DNA from 3 places in the Shewanella vesiculosa genome. Region 2 is predicted to be linked to each of the others. Evidence: predicted binding sites of a transcription regulator. Region 2 holds the regulator's gene; each other region holds the start of a gene.
What was found. The regulator sigma-54, encoded in region 2, starts transcription at its own class of promoters, with help from an activator protein. The targets are predictions, from matches to a motif close to GTTGGCACGNNNNTNGNNT.
Positions count from the first base shown of each region.

Region 1: the regulator sigma-54 is predicted to act here: its motif matches at 1,106-1,124, upstream of flgB (flagellar basal body rod protein FlgB).
Region 3: the regulator sigma-54 is predicted to act here: its motif matches at 1,227-1,245, upstream of glnA (glutamate--ammonia ligase).

Region 1 covers NZ_JAACSD010000012.1:10,479-12,758, reverse strand. The annotation lists gene GW828_RS13485 (chemotaxis protein CheV) at 1-123, shown strand, start outside; gene GW828_RS13480 (CheR family methyltransferase) at 189-1,022, shown strand; gene flgB (flagellar basal body rod protein FlgB) at 1,158-1,556, shown strand; gene flgC (flagellar basal body rod protein FlgC) at 1,559-1,975, shown strand; gene flgD (flagellar hook assembly protein FlgD) at 1,999-2,280, shown strand, end outside.
Region 2 covers NZ_JAACSD010000004.1:209,157-211,436, forward strand. The annotation lists gene lptB (LPS export ABC transporter ATP-binding protein) at 1-182, shown strand, start outside; gene GW828_RS03200 (RNA polymerase factor sigma-54) at 326-1,810, shown strand; gene hpf (ribosome hibernation promoting factor) at 1,835-2,122, shown strand; gene ptsN (PTS IIA-like nitrogen regulatory protein PtsN) at 2,125-2,280, shown strand, end outside.
Region 3 covers NZ_JAACSD010000009.1:59,965-62,244, forward strand. The annotation lists gene typA (translational GTPase TypA) at 1-866, opposite strand, end outside; gene glnA (glutamate--ammonia ligase) at 1,347-2,280, shown strand, end outside.

The sequences.
Region 1 (2,280 bases), on a different contig from region 2:
CACACATCGTTAAGTGGTGTGTTTAACCAAGCGATGGTACAAAAAGTTGGGGCTAACGATTTTATTGCTAAGTTTAACCCCGATGAATTAGCCGCAGCGGTTAACAAACATTTGAGTTTATAATTGTTTAGAATTGAATAATATTGAACGTTCGGTCGGCTCATCGGCAAACATATTAGGAAGATAATGTGACAGATAAATCACTTGCTGAAGCAGAGTACAATCAATTTAGGCTGTTTTTAGAGCAGCATAGCGGTATTGTGTTAGGTGAGAACAAACAGTATTTAGTTCGTAGCCGCTTAGCGCCACTGATGGGAAAGCATAATTTGCCTTCTCTATCTGAGGTGGTTAAAAAGTCGATGAAACCGATAGAGCGTCAATTACGCGCTGAAGTGATAGATGCGATGACTACTAACGAAACCTTATGGTTTCGAGACCGTTATCCATTTGAGTTGCTGAGTAATTCTTTGTTGCCTGAATACAGCAAGTTGGGCCGACCATTAAAAATATGGTCTGCTGCTTGCTCATCTGGGCAAGAACCTTACTCTTTAGCTATGACAGTGTTGGAATATCAACAGCGTAAACCCGGTGCTTTGCCTGGGGGCGTGACAATTCAGGCAACAGATTTATCACCTTCTATGTTAGAGCGTTGTAAGAATGCTGAATATGATGGTTTAGCTCTGGCTCGTGGTTTGTCTGAAGAGCGTAAACGTCAGTTTTTTGATGCTTTACCGTCTGGCAATATGAAAGTGAAAGATAACGTAAAACGTTTAGTGAACTTCAGAGCACACAATCTACTTGAAAGTTATAGCTTATTAGGCAAGTTCGATATCATTTTTTGCCGTAATGTATTGATTTATTTTGCGCCAGAGGCAAAGGCTACCATTTTGCGGCAATTTGCTGCCGCACTTAATCCTAAAGGTATCTTATTCTTAGGTGCGTCAGAATCTCTTGCGGGGTTAACCGAAGAGTTTAATATGGTTCGCTGTAATCCCGGTATCTATTACCAGAAAAAAACCTAGCTAAAACAGTTGATTAGATTCACCTCATGCCGACGATCGTCGGCATGTTAGTTTTTTTATTTTATTCTCCCATTATAAAAATTGTTGGCATAACCTTTGCTTTATATCTATCAGTTAGCTGATGGAGGCAATTTTATGGCGATTAATTTCGATAATGCATTAGGTGTTCACCAATATTCTTTGGGCGTACGAGCTCAAAGAGCTGAAGTGATTTCAAGTAACATCGCCAATGCCAATACTCCTCATTATAAAGCTCGAGATGTTAATTTTGCTTCTGCTATGCAAGCAGCAAGCTCACATCAGAAGGGTTTGAGCATGAGTCAAACCACAGAAAAACATTTCGATTTAACAGCGTTAAGTCAACAACATGTCCAATATCGTGTTCCAAATCAAGCCGATACAGGTGACGGTAATACTGTTGATACGCAGAAAGAACAATCAGCATTTATGCAAAATGCGCTCGAATATCAAATGTCATTAGGCTTCCTTGAAGGTAAGTTTAATGGCATGCGTAAAGCGTTGCGAGGTGATTAATCATGAGTTTATTTAATATTTTCAATGTGTCTGGATCTGGTATGTCTGCGCAGTCAGTGCGTTTGAATACCACTGCCAGTAATATTGCCAATGCGGATTCTGTATCAAGCAGTGTTGATAAAACTTATCGAGCACGTCATCCCATTTTTGAGGCTGAAATGCTTAAAGCTAATAGCCAGCAAAATAGTTCGCCGGGTGTTAACGTCAAAGGCATTGTTGAAAGTGATAAACCATTAATAAAAGAATACTCGCCAGATCATCCGATGGCAGATGGCGATGGTTTTATTTATAAACCGAATGTCAATGTGATGGAAGAAATGGCCGATATGATTTCTGCATCACGCTCTTATCAAATGAACGTTCAGGTGGCTGATGCAACTAAGTCTATGTTGCAACAGACGTTAAGGATGGGTAAATAGTATGATTATTCAAGGAGGTAACAATGAGCCTCGTTAATTCTTACAGTCAGTCTTTACCGCAACAATCCAGTAGCACATCAAATACAAGTGCTACCACGAAAAGTTCTGTACAGACAAATACAACCAGCACTACTACTGGGAACCCTTTCCTTGACGGAATTCGATTACCTGAAGAAAGTGCGATCCCTGAATCAAAAGATCAGATGTTAAAGCAAGAAGATTTTTTTGCTTTACTCAGTCAACAGTTGTCTATGCAAGATCCTTTTAAACCGGTTGATAATGATCAAATGATTGCCCAAATGGCA
Region 2 (2,280 bases):
AGCTTAAAAACCGCGGCTTAGGGGTATTAATTACCGATCATAACGTACGTGAAACCTTAGACGTCTGTGAGCGCGCTTATATTGTCAGCCAGGGCAATTTAATTGCCGAAGGCACACCTGATGAGATATTGAGTAATCAACAAGTTCGGGCTGTGTACTTAGGTGAACAATTCAAGCTATAGTTACTTTACTGGCCTTTTAGTCTATCTAACTCATTTCATTGAACGATATCTAAATAGCGTTAAATGTCATTGATGTATGTGACAATCGATTACAGTTTTCGAGATTGTCATTTTTATGGAAATCATCTAGGGATAAGCGGTAAATGAAAGCGTCACTCCAACTCAAAATGGGTCAACACTTAACCATGACCCCTCAATTGCAGCAAGCGATCCGCTTACTGCAATTATCGTCATTGGAGCTACAGCAAGAAATCCAACAAGCATTGGACTCAAACCCATTGCTTGAAATAGAAGATGAGTTTTCTCAAGCAAAAGACTCAGTAAAAGAAAGTCGCGACCAATCGGACACCGACTTTAGTGACAACAGCGTGGTCAATATAGAAAAAGACACCTCAACAGTCGACACAGCAGAATCCATGACCAAAGAAACCATGGATGATTTAGCTATGGATACCACATGGGATGAAGTGTACACCGCCTCACCAATGTCAGGTTCAGGCAGTGCTAGCATGCGCGATGATGATATGCCATTCCAAGGTGAAACGACTGAAGGCTTATATGAGCATTTAGAGTGGCAAAAAAATCTCACGCCATTTTCTGACACAGATCGAGCAATTGCTACCGCGATCATTGATGCCATTGATGAACGCGGCTATTTAACCCAAAGCACTGAAGATATTCTCGAAGCCATGGGTGATGAAAGTGTTGAACTAGATGAAGTTGAAGCGGTATTAAAACGTATTCAACACTTTGATCCCGTTGGTGTTGCCGCACGAGATTTAAGCGAATGTTTATTCATTCAATTAGCCCAATATGCCGACACAACCCCACATATAGACAATGCCCGTCTGCTCATTAAAGACTATTTAGATTTAATTGCTGGGCGCGATTTTAGATTATTGATGCGCAAAACCAAGCTCAAAGAAAACGAGTTGCGTGACGCAATCACCTTAATCCAGTCACTTAACCCTCGCCCGGGCTTGTTAGTCACCGCTATTGATGACGAATATGTTATTCCTGATGTAACCGTACTAAAGAAGAATGGCCGTTGGGTTGTAGAGTTAAACCCAGACAATATGCCTAAAATTGGCGTTAATCAACAATATGCAGCCATGGCTAGAAGCAGTAAAAACTCTGCCGATAGCCAATTTATTCGCGGTCATTTACAAGAAGCTAAATGGTTCATCAAGAGTATCGAAAGCCGCAATGAGACCTTATTGAAAGTCGCCAATTGTATTGTGCAATTTCAGCAAGGTTTCTTTGAATATGGTGAAGAAGCCATGAAACCTATGGTGCTCAATGATATTGCTGAAGCAGTAGAAATGCATGAATCAACTATTTCACGGGTTACCACTCAAAAATATATGCACACACCACGTGGGCTATTTGAATTAAAGTACTTTTTCTCTAGCCATGTCAGCACCGACGATGGCGGAGAATGCTCATCTACCGCTATTCGTGCTTTTATCAAAAAACTGGTTGCAGCAGAAAACCAGCAAAAGCCATTAAGTGACAGTAAAATGGCCCAACTGCTGGCAGATCAGGGGATCAACGTTGCGCGTCGTACGATTGCAAAATACCGCGAAGCGATGCTCATTCCGCCCTCAAACCAACGTAAGAGTTTATAACCTACAAGGCAACGGAGGATTTTTATGCTTATCAATATGACAGGTAGAAATATCGACATTACCGAATCTTTACGTGAATACGTTCAAGGTAAATTTTCAAAGCTTGAACGACACTTCGATCAGATCAATAATGTACACGTTGTGCTCAATGTAGAAAAATTACAACAAAAAGCAGAAGCTAAAATCAACCTTAATGGTGCAGAGATTTTTGCCATGTCAGAAAGCACTGATATGTATGCTGCAATAGACGCCCTGATCGATAAACTCGACCGTCAGGTAATTAAACACAAAGAGAAGTATACAAAACACTAACGATGGAACTTTGTACCATTCTGCAGCCGGAATGCACTACCTGTGCCACACCGGGCAGTAAGAAAAAAGTACTGGAACTCATCAGCAATTTAGTCGCTGCCCAGTACCCACCCCTATCTTCGCAAGAGGTTTTTGAAAGCCTATTAGCGAGAGAGAAA
Region 3 (2,280 bases), on a different contig from region 2:
CAGATAGTGTCAGAGATTTTAAGCTCGCCTAAACCTGTGATGGCAACGATGTCACCAGCATTTGCAATTGGTACTTCAGTACGATCTAGACCCATGTAACCTAATACTTGGCCCATTTTACCGTTACGTGTCTTACCGTCAGCGCCAATAATGGTCACTTGTTGGTTAGTCTTAACGCTACCACGGGTAATACGCCCAATACCGATAACACCCACGTATGAGTTATAATCGATTTGAGAAATTTGCATTTGGAATGGCGCTTCTGCATCAGCATCTGGGAAAGACACTTTCTCAACGATAGTTTGGAATAGCGGCGTCATATCATCGCTCGCTACATCTGGATCTAAGGTTGCAAAACCATTTAATGCCGAAGCATAAACGATTGGGAAATCGAGTTGTTCGTCAGTGGCACCTAAGTTAACGAATAAATCGAATACTTGGTCAATAACCCAATCAGGACGAGCACTTGGACGGTCAATTTTGTTGATAACAACAATTGGCTTAAGGCCTTGAGCGAATGCTTTCTTGGTTACAAAGCGAGTTTGTGGCATAGGACCATCAACTGCATCAACCAAAAGTAATACTGAGTCAACCATAGATAGAACACGTTCAACTTCACCACCGAAATCGGCGTGGCCAGGAGTATCTACGATATTAATACGGTAGTCGTTCCACTGGATGGCTGTGTTCTTTGCCAGAATGGTGATCCCACGTTCTTTTTCAAGATCGTTAGAATCCATAACCCGCTCAGTAGCTTCTCCACGAGATGCAAGGGTTCCTGACTGCGCCAACATTTTGTCAACCAGGGTTGTTTTGCCATGGTCAACGTGGGCAATAATGGCGATGTTACGTAAATTCTCTAGCACGGATAAACCTCTAAACCAGCAAATAAAAAAAAAGGATCTAACAGTAGTTATAGGTTATAGCTACTGTAAAAAAGCGTGCCATTCTACTTCACAGCAGCTTTTGTAGATAGGATTATTTTTGAACACTTGTAAATCTATCGCTTGCTATGGATTAAAAAACAGCATAAAACGTTTATATATTAAGCATAACCATACTGTAATACAAAAATGTGACATTGTTTAAAATAGCCATATTTACAGGGTGTACTATTATGGACTTTTGCACCATGATGAAACATAGTGGTGCTCGAAGATGGTGCAGATTTATTTTTTTGAAGATTTGATAGAAGTCTCATATCAATAAAATCAATTAGTTAGCGAAGTGGCATGAATATCGCTTATTACAGACCATTATGCACAGATTCGTTTTCCAGATGCACCATCTGGCGAATACCAAGATTATATTAAGGGACAACCCTTTACCCTACCGGAGGCTTGAGAATGTCAGTTGAATCAGTTTTAAAACAACTTGTAGAGTTAGAAGTTAAGTTTGTAGACTTACGCTTTACCGACACTAAAGGTAAAGAGCAGCACGTTTCTATTCCTTCTCATCAAGTAAATGAAGAATTTTTTGAAGACGGTAAAATGTTTGATGGCTCTTCAATCGCAGGCTGGAAAGGCATTAATGAATCTGACATGGTACTCATGCCTGATCCTACAACGTTTGTACTTGATCCTTTTACTGAAGAAACAACCGCACTTATTCGTTGTGATATTTTAGAGCCTGGTACTATGACAGGTTATGATCGCGACCCACGTTCAATTGCAAAAAAAGCTGAGCAGTATCTAATTTCTACTGGTATCGCAGATACAGTATTGATTGGTCCAGAGCCTGAATTCTTCCTATTTGACGATGTCCGTTTTGGTACTGACATGTCAGGTTGTTTTGTTAAAATTGATGCTAAAGAAGCTTCATGGAACTCAGCTAAAAGCTATGAAGAAGGTAACACTGGTCACCGTCCAATGGTGAAAGGTGGTTACTTCCCAGTTGCACCAGTTGACTCTTCACAAGACTTACGTTCAGCAATGTGTTTAGTGCTGGAAGAAATGGGTCAAGTGGTTGAAGCGCATCACCATGAAGTGGCAACAGCCGGTCAAAACGAAATCGCTACGCGTTTTAACACATTGACTAAAAAAGCGGACGAAATTCAAATTCTTAAGTATGTCGTTCATAACATGGCTCATGCTTATGGCAAGACGGCGACATTTATGCCAAAACCAATCGTTGGCGACAACGGTAGTGGTATGCACGTGCATCAATCTTTGTCTAAAGATGGCGTAAACTTATTTGCTGGTGATAAGTATGCTGGTTTGAGTGACCTTGCTCTTTATTACATCGGCGGCATCATTAAGCATGCTCGTGCATTGAATGCAT